Regions from separate parts of the Priestia sp. SRI_019 genome, predicted to be linked through region 1. Evidence: riboswitches for the same ligand, from Rfam matches in the RefSeq annotation. Region 1 holds a riboswitch; the other holds the start of a gene.

Evidence for each region. Region 1 has a riboswitch for S-adenosylmethionine ahead of AC2YJL_RS25175 (5-methyltetrahydropteroyltriglutamate--homocysteine S-methyltransferase). Riboswitches for the same ligand answer to the same signal wherever they lie in the genome.
Region 2: it holds a riboswitch for S-adenosylmethionine, as region 1 does, so the genes downstream of both, AC2YJL_RS04725 (hypothetical protein) here and AC2YJL_RS25175 (5-methyltetrahydropteroyltriglutamate--homocysteine S-methyltransferase) in region 1, are expected to answer to the same signal.

What each region holds. Positions count from the first base shown of each region.
Region 1 covers NZ_JBYCZN010000008.1:53,037-60,388, forward strand. Annotated here, with positions in the region: gene AC2YJL_RS25160 (hypothetical protein) at 1-228, opposite strand, end outside; gene AC2YJL_RS25165 (FtsK/SpoIIIE domain-containing protein) at 225-1,358, opposite strand; gene AC2YJL_RS25170 (hypothetical protein) at 1,371-1,670, opposite strand; SAM riboswitch class I at 2,059-2,159, shown strand; gene AC2YJL_RS25175 (5-methyltetrahydropteroyltriglutamate--homocysteine S-methyltransferase) at 2,241-3,368, shown strand; gene AC2YJL_RS25180 (alpha/beta-type small acid-soluble spore protein) at 3,505-3,714, opposite strand; gene AC2YJL_RS25185 (Rpn family recombination-promoting nuclease/putative transposase) at 3,940-4,806, opposite strand; gene AC2YJL_RS25190 (ComEC/Rec2 family competence protein) at 5,785-6,633, shown strand; gene AC2YJL_RS25195 (DUF3006 domain-containing protein) at 6,636-6,857, shown strand; gene AC2YJL_RS25200 (lysozyme inhibitor LprI family protein) at 7,088-7,352, shown strand, end outside.
Region 2 covers NZ_JBYCZN010000001.1:921,024-928,375, reverse strand. Annotated here, with positions in the region: gene AC2YJL_RS04740 (TerD family protein) at 1-1,838, shown strand, start outside; gene alaP (alanine permease AlaP) at 1,909-3,312, opposite strand; gene AC2YJL_RS04730 (DUF1540 domain-containing protein) at 3,629-3,787, opposite strand; gene AC2YJL_RS04725 (hypothetical protein) at 3,888-4,232, opposite strand; SAM riboswitch class I at 4,296-4,397, opposite strand; gene AC2YJL_RS04720 (hypothetical protein) at 4,519-4,815, shown strand; gene AC2YJL_RS04715 (GNAT family N-acetyltransferase) at 4,828-5,274, opposite strand; gene AC2YJL_RS04710 (hypothetical protein) at 5,355-5,795, opposite strand; gene AC2YJL_RS04705 (glycosyltransferase family 2 protein) at 5,902-6,891, opposite strand; gene AC2YJL_RS04700 (DUF6044 family protein) at 6,904-7,352, opposite strand, start outside.

The DNA.
Region 1 (7,352 bases):
GTTCTTTTTAATCTTCGCATCCACAGGTAAATAGACCGTCGGAGAATACTGCTGAGTGCGTTCAATTAGCTCTAATCGATATAAACGTACCATCACGCTATTACACGCATTTATGGGTGATTTCAGCTGTTTAAAGAACAGTTCCACTAATGAGTCTCGATCCACAGCCCGAAACTGATTGATAAACGTAATGATGTCTTTATCACGCTGAGATAACCGAAAGCTCATCGCTGTTCCTCCTTCTCTAACAATCCAAAGATAGACTGTGACACAACCTCCAGTTGAGGTTCAGGATCTTTTACCTTTGTTTTATAAGGTGAAAGTAGTTCCTTACAAGCCTCTTCATCTAAGAAATAGGCTTGAAACTCCTTCACCTCATCAATTTTAATTTTCATGCGCCCCCTGGCTGCAGCATCAATTTCTTCTGCCCCGAGTACTCCAGCTACTTTCGCATTCGTGGCATCGGCTTGCCTTCCAGAAATCCGCACCCTTAAATTAGCTTTTAACGCAGAGTTTAATAAATCAGCATCTGGGCGCTGCATGGCAATAATCGTATGGACACCTAGCGCACGACCTTGGCTGGCAAACTGTTGAATCATCTCTACAAGCTCCGTTTCTCTCTTTACTATGGACATTTCATCAATTACCACAACGATACGAGGTAGCTTAAAAGGAAGCCTGCTGATATGTGTTACGCCATGTTCTAACAGTAAATCGCCTCGCCGATACATTTCAGCTCGTAGTAACGCAAAAGGTTTTCTCATATCCTTGACTTCAAAACAAAGCGCATCCACATGTTCAATGCCATGAAACAAACCTAAATCAGCTCGTTTAAGATCCACTAATACTAATCGCAAATCATCAGGCGATGTATATTTCACCCATGTGGTCAAAATCACGCGCATTAAGCTGCTCTTTCCTGCTCCAATTTCACCAGATATCAATAAGGTTTCCAAATCCGCAAAGTCCCATGAAACGGGGTTTCCATAGATATCTTGACCAATACAAACAGGAAGCTCCATCTTCTCAATATGAGGATGAATAACCTCATAATTATAATTGAGCATCTTAGGTAGGCTTTTGTGATGAACGGTGATACTAAAATTCTTTAGGTTGCCGTTTATTTCGATGTTGCTGCCTAATACTTGTCGTAAGGCCCATCTTTTTTTCGTTAAAAGTTCAGGGTCGATCCCATTTAGTAAAGAAAAGGCGTACCGAGTGTACGTATGATGGTTATCGATTTGATGAATTTTCGGAAACAGATAGGAGGTACGGTCTCCTCGTTTCACCACCCGGTAAATCTCTGCTGTACGAAACGCTTTAATAAGCTTTCCACGCAATTTTAGTTTCTCAAACATCTAGAACCCTCCTTAAAACATAAATGTCGCAAAGAAGTAAAATAGAGCCGCATAAAAGGTGACAGGCAAGATAAAGCGCATTACTTTTGAGAACTGATCAACGAGATCAATGACACCCCATCGCTCTAATATTCGTTCGATGATAGCAATCCCTAAGAAAATGCCTCCTAAGGTCAGAATAGTGGGGTCAAGCAAGGCTAGTGGACTAAACGGAACAAAGGAATATGCCTTGAAGGGACGAGGTCTCGTAAGAGATGATTTGTGAGGTAGAGGGAAGATTTTTCGAAAGGTAAACCCTTTTATTTTTCTCATGCTGATACCTTCTTTCATTCTTTTAATTTTTGTGCTTTTTACACACCTGTTTTTTCAGCTCACCGCATCCGGTCGCCCCCTTCGCCTCTTCGGCTCAGCTCCCTTACAGGTTCCACAAATGGCTTCAATAGGGTTATACAGCTTGTATTAACGGGGTAGCGATACTGAACTAGCTACTGATTAGATAACGGAGTTACAATACTTTAGATACTATGTACCTACTACGGTAAGCTTGCCTGTCCAATCAAAAAATAACAAAGAACCCTTACTGCAGTAGGTAATGAGGAAGTAATGAGATAAGAGGTGTGTTATTTCTGATTTTTTCGACTTTTTGTTGACAAGCTAAGAAAACAAGTGTAACCTTTTTTCTAGTTAATTAAATTGAATATTCTTATCTCGAGAGGTGGAGGGACTGGCCCTTGGAAGCCTCGGCAACAGACTGTTAAAGTACTGTGCCAATTCCAGTAGCAATTTGCTTGAAGATAAGAAGAGAATCCATAATGATTATTAACCTCTTCTTATTTGTAAGAAGAGGTTTTTTATTTTGAAAAGAAAGAAGGAAACAAAACCATGACTAAGACATTAGTGAAGGCTCCATTTAAAGCTGATCACGTAGGCAGCTTTTTACGAACGACTCCCCTTAAAGAAGCAAGAGAAGCGTATGCGAATGGAAGAATCAATAAAGAAGATTTAAAATCTGTAGAGGACAAAGAAATTGAAAAACTGGTTCATAAACAAATTGAAATTGGGCTCAAATCGATTACAGATGGTGAATTTAGACGCTCATGGTGGCATTTGGACTTCCTATCAGGCTTGGAAGGCGTAGAGGAGTTTGAGACAGAATATATCAGCCAATTCAAAGGCGCAAAAACAAAAAATAAAGCGATTAAGGTAGTAGGTAAAGTAGACTTCAATCAACATTATATGCTGGAACACTTCACGTTCTTAAAAGAAGCTGTCGAACAGTATGGTGATGGAAGCCAAGTTGCTAAATTCTCAATTCCAAGCCCCAACATGTTATTTACTCGAATTCAAGAGGACACATATTACAATGGGAACAGAGATCAATTTTATCATGATACTGTAGCTGCTTATCAAAAAGCCATTCAAGCTTTTTATGATGCAGGCTGCCGTTACCTACAATTAGATGATACTTCCTGGATTGATTTCGTTTCTGAAGAACGCATCAATGCGGTTGTTGAGAAGCTTGGTATGGATGTAAAGGACATTATTGATACGCGAGTAAGTTGCTTAAATGATGCTATTTCTAAAAAGCCTGAAGATATGCTCATTACTATGCATATTTGCCGTGGAAACTTTAGATCTACGTATATCACAAGTGGCGGCTATGATACTATATCCGATGCAATCTTTGCTAACTTACATGTAGATGGGCTTTTCCTTGAATATGATGATAACCGTTCAGGAGATTTTGAACCATTAAAAAGCTTTACAGGTAACAATCAAACTGTTGTATTAGGGTTAGTAACATCTAAATTTCCTACACTAGAAGATACTGAGATTATTAAGCAAAGAATCCAAGAAGCAAGTCAGTATGTTCCTCTAGCTAACTTGTCATTGAGTCCACAATGTGGCTTTGCAAGTACAGAAGAAGGAAATGTGTTAACAGAAGAGGAACAATGGAATAAAATTAGTCACATAATTAAAATTGCTCAAGATGTCTGGGGAGTTAACTAAAAAGGGAGATTTGTTTCTTAATTTTATATAAGCAGCATTCTAGATGTGTTGAAATACGATAAACAGGCGAATCTTATAAACGGAAAAAGGAAGAATGGATATCCATTCTTCCTTCAGCCATCATTATAAAGTTTTATTAGAAACGTCCGCCGCCAAGTTGTTGCTCAGCCATTTGCACAAGACGCTTAGTGATTTCGCCACCTACTGATCCGTTTGCACGTGCAGTTGTGTCAGCACCAAGGTTTACACCAAATTCGCTCGCGATTTCATATTTCATTTGATCGATTGCTTGTTCAGCACCGTATACTAATAATTCATTGTTGTTGCTGCTTTTGTTGTTTGCCATGTTGTGTCACCTCCTTGTTTCTTTTAAGTTTCCTATTGTAGAAGAAGTGCATTCGTGGTAAAAAATGGATGTATCATTTCTATGTCTGCTCCCTATACTAATTTTTAGAAACAAATGACACTGTAAAAAGTGGGATTAGATGTTTCATTTCCTTGTCATGAAAATTAAACATTTGCCATGTTCGAAAAAAGAGCCGTATCTTTTAGATACAGCTCTTTTTTATATTTATTGATGACGAAGCTTTTCAATTTCTTCTATAGAAAGCCCTGTTAATTTACTTATTATATTGCTCGCTATACCTTCTTGGATCATTCCAATGGCCATTAATTTTATAGCTTCTTCTTTCCCTTTTCTTTCGGCTCTTTTTAAAGCTGACTTCTCATCTAACAATGCTTTTCTTCGGGCTTCATAAGCTAATAATACTTCTGGATCTTGGCTTACGCGTTCCCACTCATCTATTGCTTTTTTTAGCACGTGATCTTCTTGCATTGCAATCTCCTCCAATACTTGAGTGATTTCTTCATCTTCCGATGCTTCAAGCAATAATAACCATCGTACAAGCTGATCTTCTCGTGGATCTACCTCTCTGTTACGCCATTTAATTAATAATTTAGGTAGCTCCATAAAATGAATTTCTATCATATCCGTTAAGAGTAATTTTTGTTCACGTTCATATAACTGAAAGGTGGAGTGATAATGATTAATATGAGATAAATAACGGAAGTTTACAATGTTGATGGTAATGGTTTTACAAAGCTCTCCGTAGTCCATGCCTTCTTTCATTTGGCTGCTATACATTTTGGACCAGTAGTAGAGTGTTCGCTTTTCCATATCATGTTTATTATTAAGTTGGATTTCTATATTGACGCGGCTTCCATCTTCTAATTGCGCGTGTACATCTAAAATCGAACGTTTATCTTCTTGGTTTTCTTTATTAAAATGCGGATCTAATAACTGAACCGTTTGAATCTTCTTTTCATCTGGAAAGCGAAGTGCTGCATTTAAAAAGGCAGCTAAAATGGATTCATTTCCATGTGTGCCAAATAACGATTTAAACGCAAAATCGACACGTAAATCTAATCGTTTTGTCATAGTGCCCTCCATTTTCTTTTATGTTTGTTATTAGTATATCACGACTAGATTTCTTCTTCCTATATCACACGTTCTAATTCGATACGCTCACATTGAAAAACTTGTTCCTCTATTAGGTACAAGATCTTCTTAACAACCCATTACTGAATATAATTAGATAAATAATAAGAGAGCTTTCTTCTGGTTTAAGTGCTGCAAGACACTAATAAGGTGATCCACGTCATCTTGAGAAATGGGTAAAAGTTGTACTAGAATAATTCATGATCAGTGAAGATAGTTTGAAGGGGGTTTAATCTGAATAGTAATGGGAGATTGTCATATAGGTCAGTTCCACACTTAACAAAAAAAAGTTGTCGCCATAATGGTCCATATTGTGTAATCATCTCATGTTCGATGATACTTACTATTGTTATTTCAATTTCAAATAGCAACATATAAGACTTAAATATGAGCTCTTTTTCCATGTGCATTACTCCTTTTATAGGATTTTTAAAATAAGTTAAGTTATAGTTGTCCTGCGATTCACTGTGCCTGCCTAGGTATACATCGAATGCATAGATGCATTTCTTGCTACTTTTCCATCAACACCACCCCTCTCTCTATATTTGACCATCGTTGATCCTTTATCCTCTATTAGTGCAATCATTTGAGAAAGGTAAACAACTCTTTGTTCTGAGTTTTGGTCTCAATAAAAAAAAGCTCCGAATGGCTGTTTGAAACTAATGTTTCTGTATCTTAGAGATAAAAAGATAAGATCATTTTAGAATGTCAATCTACTAAAATTCCTAAAATAGTACATTTCATTACTATTTACCTCCATTTTACTACTAATTATCATATATAACATGACTTTTTACACCTTTATAAGTAAAAATATTCAATTTATTTTATATTAACGTATGGTTTCGTGTAGTAAAATTAATTTTGCTATAAAAGAACACTACATATGAAAATACATTTATAAAAGGGGATAAAACAATGAAAAGTCGTGTTATCAAGATTGTTTCTTCGCTAGCTATAGGAATAGGAGTTGCTGCAGCTCCAGCTTCCTCATACGCAGCAACACCCAAAACCATGAAAGTGCATTACATTGATGTCGGTCAAGGAGATAGTATCTACATTAAAGCTCCTAACGGTGAGGACATTGTTATTGATGGTGGAAACAAAGGAAAAGGAAATGCAGTCGTAAGTTATTTAAAGAAACAAAAAGTCGATGATATAGAAGTGTTAATTTCTACTCATCCTGATGCTGATCACATTGGTGGGTTAGATGAAGTCATTAATGCATTCAAAGTAGAAAATGTTTATGCACCAAAAGTAAGTAATAACACGCAAGCTTACAAAGACTTTTTAAATGCTGTGAAAAAGAAAAAATTAACGATTAAAACGGCACAAGCAGGCGTAAAGCTACCTGTTAAAGATGTAAATGCGCAAATTGTAGGGCCTACCAAAACCTATGCCAACAGTGATTTAAATGACTGGAGTGCTGTTGTACACATGGCTTATAAGAAAAATACATTTTTATTTACAGGGGATGCTGAAACAAAAGCAGAATCAGACATGATTAAGGCGAAGAAAACACTACGTGCAGATGTACTTAAAGTAGGCCATCATGGAGCCAAAACGTCTACAAGTAAAAACTTCTTAGACGCTGTAAAGCCTAAGTATGCAGTCATTAGCGTGGGTAAAAATAGTTATGGACATCCTACTTCTCAGGTTGTGAACTTACTAAAAAATTCTAAAGTAAGTATTCTGCGAACAGATCAAAGTGGTACGATTATTATCACGGGCGATGGAACATCTTATTCTGTTAAAAAATCGAGGTAATTATGAAAAAGATAAAAGGTATTATTGATCGGTTTGAAGAGGGATTTGCTGTTGTGGAAATTGAAGGCATAACAAAAGATTATCCAAAAGATATCTTCCCTGAAGATACACAAGTAGGAGATGTTGTTTACATTACAGGAAATAAAGTAACAGTCGATAAGCAAGAAACTAAAAAAAGAGAAAAAGAAATCGAAGACTTGATGAATGAACTCTGGGAAGATTAAAAACTAGTTACTATTTATATAAGTATTATAGCTCTGACATAAAGAAGAAGATGACAGTCTCTTATTTTGAGACTGTTTTTTACGAATTAATTATTAATAAACTGTTTCGAAAAATTTATAATATTTCACTATTAAATAATATCACTATTAAGGAATAAAACGTTGTTATACTATCTTTTAATATTGGTAAAATACACGTAAAATTAACAACTTTTAGAGGGGGAACAACTATGTATAAAAAAGGTGTTTTTTTATTAATAACCATAACTTCTTTACTGGTTTCTGGCTGTCAACAAGAAGAAAAGGTTGATTCAAAATCAGGAGAAACTAGGGAGGTTAGTAGCCAGGAGACCAGTGATAATAGTGCTACTAAAACAAATCAAGATAGTAATAATGCTACAGACAATAATACTGGGGAACCTTCAACTATAAAAGGTAGCGATCATGCGAGTGCTGTTCACAAAAATAGTAATCAGCAAAACTCAACTAATTCAA
Region 2 (7,352 bases), on a different contig from region 1:
CAAATGAAGTCATGCAAGCGTCCGAAGCAGAACTATACATAAATGCCGTGGTTCACTATCTGACTGGGATTTTACCAAACAGTGAAAAACAAGATGTTTTTCCCCTGTTAGATACTACAGATTTGCGGATTATTGACCTCGGAACGGATGAAGAATTCGGTCTTATGATCCGTCAATTAATTGGTGCCAATACCTCATTATCGCAAACGGATCGAGCAGACATCGAATGGTCTCTTGTCAATTTACATGTATTAGACCTACTTCCAGAAGTCATTCCTCAAAAAGAAAATGCTGCATTTGTTAGCTCAGTTTTAATTAAAACAAAAAAACTACCTATTAATGTCTTGTCTTCTTATTTTAAAACAGCAACAGACGTTTTACGTTTGGCAACCGCTTTATCTGATGGCGATATTAGCCTTTCATCACCCACTTTATTTAAGAAGTTTAGTCGTTTTGAACGTCGAAGCTTGTTGCAGCTGCTAGAGAGCACTTCAAACGCGGAAGAAGATATGTTTCGCTATAAAGTAAAGTGGATTCGGTTAGGTGAAATTTTACATCCTGGGGAATACAAACATCGATTTCCTCACGCTGCTAAAGGGTTTAATGCTGTTCGAAATCATAAAAAACCATTGACCTTCTATAGTAAAGTAGAGAAAGCACTCGAGCAAAAAGACGTCTCAAAAGCAGTTTCACTTTTAGAAAAACGTCCAGGTGACTTTGCTAGACGAATTGACCATTTACTGCGCTTATCTACTGGGGAACAAGAAGCAGCTTCTATTATTACAGCATTTGCAACGGTCGCTCATTATGTCTCTACGCAAGTACTGCTTCAGCTCTATTCACATATGAAGCATCGACATCATAGACAAGATATGCGCGTAGTGTTTCCAAAAGGGAATGTGTCCAAAGTAATGGCGCTTGATAGTCCCTTACCTTCTCTTCGTAAAAATCTTTGTGATGGTGTAATAAATGCCTGCAAAGATGCTTTACATGACCGTTTTTCCAAGCTGCCACCTCTTGGAAATGTATGGGTTGATAAACGATTGCGTGAACAAACCATACCATTTTCACAGCGTTCAAGCAGCAAAACATTAAAAACGATTAGTAGAGGCAGTAAATTAACAATACCTGAAGGCGATACGCTTCGTTTTTTCATTTGGTGGAAAGAAGGCTTTGTAAATGGTGAGCACACCGGTAGTGTAGATATTGATTTGTCTGCCGGAATTTACGATGAAAACTGGCAGTATAAAGAGCATATTTCTTATACAAACTTATCTTCAGAAAGCTTCAAAGCTTTTCACAGCGGAGATATTACATCTGCTCCTAACGGGGCATGTGAATTTATTGACTTGCATATCCCTACGATTCTAAAAAAAGGCGGCCGTTATATATTGATGAACGTTTATTCATTTTCTGTTCAACCTTTTGTTATGCTTCCCGAATGCTTTGGAGGATGGATGATGAGACAGCACGTAGAGTCCGGCGAAATATTCGAACCTTCTACCGTACAAAATAAAGTAGATCTTGCTAGTGATTCCACCATCTCCATCCCTTTAATTTTTGATTTACAAGAGCGAAAATTAATCTGGACGGATATTTCGCTGCATCATCATGTTGAATTTCAAAATAATCTTGAACAAAACAATGGATCTGTCTCTCTTATGGGGAAAGCCATGACAAAGCTGTTGAAGCCAACGCTTTATGATCTTTTTTCATTTCACGCACAAGCTAGAGGAACACTTGTCCATGACAAACAAAAAGCTGACACTATTTATTCGCTTGATGAAGGTATTACTCCTTATGATATTGAAACAATTATTGAAACCTACCTAAACTAATTATTTATAGGAAATTAAGAACAAATATAATAAAAGAAAAGACCTCTTTTCAAGAAAGAGGTCTTTTCTTTTATTTCACTAGCTTTTGCTCAGCTGCAGCTGAACCTTGACTTCGTTTGTGGAATCCTTTTGCATAGTACGCGATAATAAGACCGATAAACCATAATGGTCCGATGACAACTGCAATTCTTGTATCTGGATTATATGCCATGAGAACCACTACCAGCGCTAGGAACGCAAGTGACACATAAGATGTTAACGGAAATAAAGGCATTTTATATTTCAGCTTTGCCTCTTCACCTGTTTTTAACGTTTTGCGATACTTAATTTGAGAAAGCAAAATAATTCCCCATGTCCAAATCGCACCGAATGTTGCAATGCTTGTTACCCACGTAAATACTTTGGCAGGCACAATGTAGTTTAACGCTACTCCGACTAATAGCGCACCCGCTGATGCTAAAACAGCTTTTCCCGGTACGCCGCCTTTTGTAAGCTGGCCGTATCCTTTTGGCGCTTCTCCGTGTTCTGCTAAGTTAAACAGCATACGGCCTGTACTAAAAATACCGCTGTTACAAGAAGAAAGAGCTGCTGTTAGTACAACAAAGTTAATAATGCCTGCTGCCGCTGGAATGCCGATTTTTTCGAACGTTAATACAAACGGACTTCCCTGTGCACCAATTTCTTGCCAAGGATAAATCGACATAATGACAAATAACGCACCGACGTAGAAAATAAGAATACGCCAAAAGACAGAATCAATCGCTCTTGCTAGAGATTTTTCCGGATTTTTCACTTCTCCCGCGGTAACGCCGATCATTTCAATTCCTAAATACGCAAACATGACCATTTGCAGCGACAGCAAAATACCTTTGAACCCGTTCGGGAACAGTCCGCCATTGTCCCACAAGTTTTTAATACCCGTCGCAACGCCGCCGTTGCCGATTCCAAACACAATCATTAATAATCCAACGGCAATCATTAATACAATCGCTAAAATTTTAATAAGTGCAAACCAAAATTCCAGTTCACCATATGCCTTAACAGCTAAGAAGTTAACCGTTGTCATGATGACAAGCGCCGATAACGCCCAAATCCAGTTTGGTACATCCGGATACCAATACCCCATATAAATACCAACGGCTGTAATTTCAGCCATACATGTTACAACCCATAAAAACCAGTAGTTCCAACCTGTTAAATAACCAGCAAGCGGCCCTAAATAGTCGCGTGCGTACTTGCTGAATGAACCTGCAACAGGCTTTTGAATCGCCATTTCTCCAAGTGCTCTCATAATAAAAAACATAATCATTCCGCTAAATCCGTACGCCAATAATATTCCTGGCCCTGCTAATTTAATAGCAGATGCAGATCCGAGAAACAGTCCTACCCCTATGGCTGCTCCTAAGGACATCAGCGTCACATGTCTTTCTTCTAACCCGCGTTTCAATTCTTTCCCCTGAGTTTTCCCCTGCATAAATGTCTCCCCTTTTTCCAATCTGTCAAAACGAGATGAACACAGCCTTTTTGTTAGCGCTTTCATATAAGTTTGTGCTAAAAGACAGCTAGGCTGTATATTTGTATTCTATCACCTTTCTCTCACTTTTCTTTTGTCGAAAAATAAAAAAATTATCTTATCATTTTGTTTAAACGCACAATTAGACATAGGCCCTGCTTTTTTACTATGTATTTATTATTGCACCTAAGTAATAGTATTTTAAAAAAATAGAAAAACGCCGACTCAACTCCGTCAGCGCATCGTTCATTTTATGCTTTTTTATAAAAACTAGCATTTATCTCGCGGGTTCAAAAGTTTTACAGCCAGGTTCTTCCGTTTCAGAAACATGGTGACTACTTTCAGGACTCACAACGTAAATGGACTCTGCACTGCATTTATTTCCGGATTTCCAATACATGCACTCATTCACTTCACATAATACACCTTGGGCCACTGTTATCCCTCCTTTGCTTGTCTTATCTATTTACTACCCGAAATATAACGATTCTAACATTTTCACGCAAAAAAACCGCTTGTTTCTCAAGCGGATCTTTTTATTGCGTGTGTTCAACATACTGTTTTTTAGCTAAATATAACTCACGGCTCAGCGTGATCCGCCGTTCTCTCAAGCGACTTAATTTAGCCTGAAATTGTTCGTTAGTTGGTTCTTCTTGAATTAAACGATACGTAAAAGAAATATCTTCATTTAACTGTTTAAAATCTTCCCATATCTCTTGAACGAGGGCGGATTGTTTTTCTTCAAATGAACGGTTTTGCTGCGTTTTTAGCGCGGCCAAAATTTCCTGCTGCCACGTTTCGTCTTTTATTTCTTTCGCTAATAAGTATAGATCTAAATAATCATCAGTGCTTAACGCTGTTTGTCTATTGTTCAATGTCATCACCTTTTCTATACGAAATGTTTCTTCCTAAGAAGAGGATTTCATCATAGAAAAAGATTCCTCTTCTTATCTGTCAGAGCTAGGCTATGCTGGAATTAGCACCATTCAATAATTGTGGTTGCTGAGGCTTCAAAGGGCCAGTCCCTCCACCTCTCTAGATAAGAATATTCCGTTTTTAAATTATTTCTGACTATTCTAATATGTTTTATAGGTTACGTCAATAGCTTTTCAATAAAAAGAAAAAAGAAGTAAAATATGGTATGCTTTCATAAAGGATGGTGAGCACATGAAACGATATATGTTATCTGCTTTTTTGGGAAGCTTGCTGCTGCTTCTCAGCATTGCCTTTTCATCTACTTTCCATATTGCAATTGTCAAAACAACCGGAAGCATTGGAGGAATTATTTTAGCAGCGGCGGCTTTGATTATGAACGCGCTTGAAGATCCCCCCCCTTCAGACAATACAGGTGGAGGCGCCGTTGAAGTACTAGATAAAGGCGCCGTTTGGGCTACTTATTTACTTTTACTTTCATTACCGAACCTCATCGCATGTATAACATCTTATGTTTTATGGACTCGCTGACATTCACCAACGTTACGGACGTTTTACCACCTGCAGGCTCATTGATATTTGTTTATCTATAAATCCAAGTTCGCGATACACGTGCTGTGCAAAATTCCCAGCATGAACGCTGAGTCTCATTTCAGGGTAGCCTTTGATAGACAATTCATCAATTGCTTTTTGCATTAACGGCTTGGCTAGACCTTGCCCGCGGTATTCTGGTAAAACATATAACTCGTAGATAAAGCCAATTTCTTCTTTTGAAAAGAAGTCGGCAGATGGTCCCGCAAGAACCCAGCCTGCGAGTTTATTTTCTTGTCTAGATACTAAATAATAACATCCTTTTTGAAGGGCATTATCAATTAATTCATTTACGCGTTCAGTTGACGGTTGAAACTGATGCGTTGTTCCTTCAAACAGTGCATCAGCAGATTTCGTCCGAATTTCCTGTATTTCTTCTTCAGTAGCTTTTACAATCATTACGACCTCTCCTTTCGTGTTCGTCTTCCACATGCAGAGATAAATTCCTGCAAAAAAAGTCTTCGCCTAAGCGAAGACTTTTATTTAAATTCAAAATGTTCTTGATGATTGCCTCGTTCATCCGTCCAGTTAATCATGATGTCTAAGCCTGCTGCTTTTCCAGGAACAGCAAAATTGGCATAGCGAAAACGCTGACCGCTTTTGCTTAAGTTAGACCTTTCAATAGGAGAAAACAAGCTGTATTTCGTCTTGTTTTTTCCTTCGTGCCGAAAAGCTTGGACCTGCACGCGCTCTACGTCTTTTCCAATGTTTTCAACGGTTAATCCATATGTATGATAGACATTATTTTTCCACTTTAGCTGATTATCTCCCGTCATGCTCGCTTTTGTCAGTTCAACCGACCATTGTTCAGATGATTTCTTCATTGGAAGCTTCTCAATCGAAAGAGCACTAACATGAATAGTTGCAAAAGCAAGCCAAACAAAACAAAAAGTGCTGGCTGTATAAAATAGTCTTTTCATAGATGTTAATCTCCTTAGAAATTTTAGTAGTAGCATTTCCTGTTCACTTAAAAATTATGATAAACGCTTTAACAAAAAAGCCTCTCCATTTAGGAGAAGCTTCTTATTAATGCATAAGCAAATCTTTTTGTGTGTCTAATGAGTGTTTTGTATATAAATCTCTTTCAATCGCATATTTAGGACGCTGTTTCACTTCGTTAAAAATCTTGCCAATGTATTCTCCGACAAGACCCATTCCCATTAGCTGCAGGCCGCCTACAAGCCAAATTGATAAAATAAGAGACGTCCAGCCGATTTGCGTATGATCTAAATATTTTTGAATCAGCGCATAAATACCAAACGCAATACTAAAGAGAAAAGAAGCTCCTCCAAGCAGCGTCAATAAGCGTATCGGCGCTACGCTAAAAGATGTAATTCCATCAAATGCAAAAGCAAGCATTTTCTTTAACGGATATTTTGATTCGCCCGCTGTCCGTTCTTTGCGGTCATATGTGACTTCCGTGGAGCGAAATCCTACTAATGGTACAAGGCCTCGTAAAAAGACGTTGCCTTCTTTATATTTCATAAGTTCACCAAGAGCACGTTTGCTCATGAGACGAAAATCAGCGTGATTTTGAACGAGCTGAATTCCTAGCTTATTCATAACACGGTAAAACCCTACTGCCGTGGTTCGTTTAAAAAATGTATCGGTTTCTCTGCTGTCTCGAACACCATATACGACTTCATACCCAAGCCAATATTTCTCTATAAAAGTACGAATAACGCTGATATCATCTTGCAAATCTGCGTCAATGGAAATGACGCAGTCAGATTGCTTATGGGCTGCTTCTAGTCCTGCGAGCAAAGCATTTTGATGTCCTACATTCCGCGCTAGCTTTAACCCTTTTACAAACAAATTGCTGCAGCTTTCTTTTTCAATAAGCGACCACGTGCTGTCTTTGCTTCCATCGTCTACAAATAAAATGGTACTTTCACTTGATACAAGACGTTCATTTATCAGTTCTTTTACTACAGTAGTTAATTGAAAAGATGTTTCTGTGAATACTTCTTCTTCGTTGTAACATGGAACAACAATCGTTAAAATAGGTCTGTTCATGTTATTGCCCCCTTACTTTGCTTCATATACATACACTTTCCAAGCGGACTGTTTATCGTTAAACGCTTTTAAAAAGTGCAAACCGTCACTTTCAGCATTTTCGATTGGCACAGCTGAAAAGATATAGCGACCGCCCATTTTTTTAAATTGGCTGATATTAAGCTGCAAATGACGGATTTTTTTCGTTGAGTCTTTTCGGTAATCATATTTTTTCCCTAGCTCGCTAACAAACACATAGCAGCGGTTCCCCCAGTGATCATAGTAGCTTTCTAACTTTTTATTTTTATCAAGCTCTTTGGCAATGATTTTGCGAAACTCATGTTTATACGTTAACGGATAGAAGTTGTTATACGTATCTAGCGTATAAAAGCCGTTATACTGAGCAATTGATGGATGAAGCCCGATGCTTGCTACCCGATAAGATGATTTAGGTTTCCCTATATATCTGCTGATTTCATCGA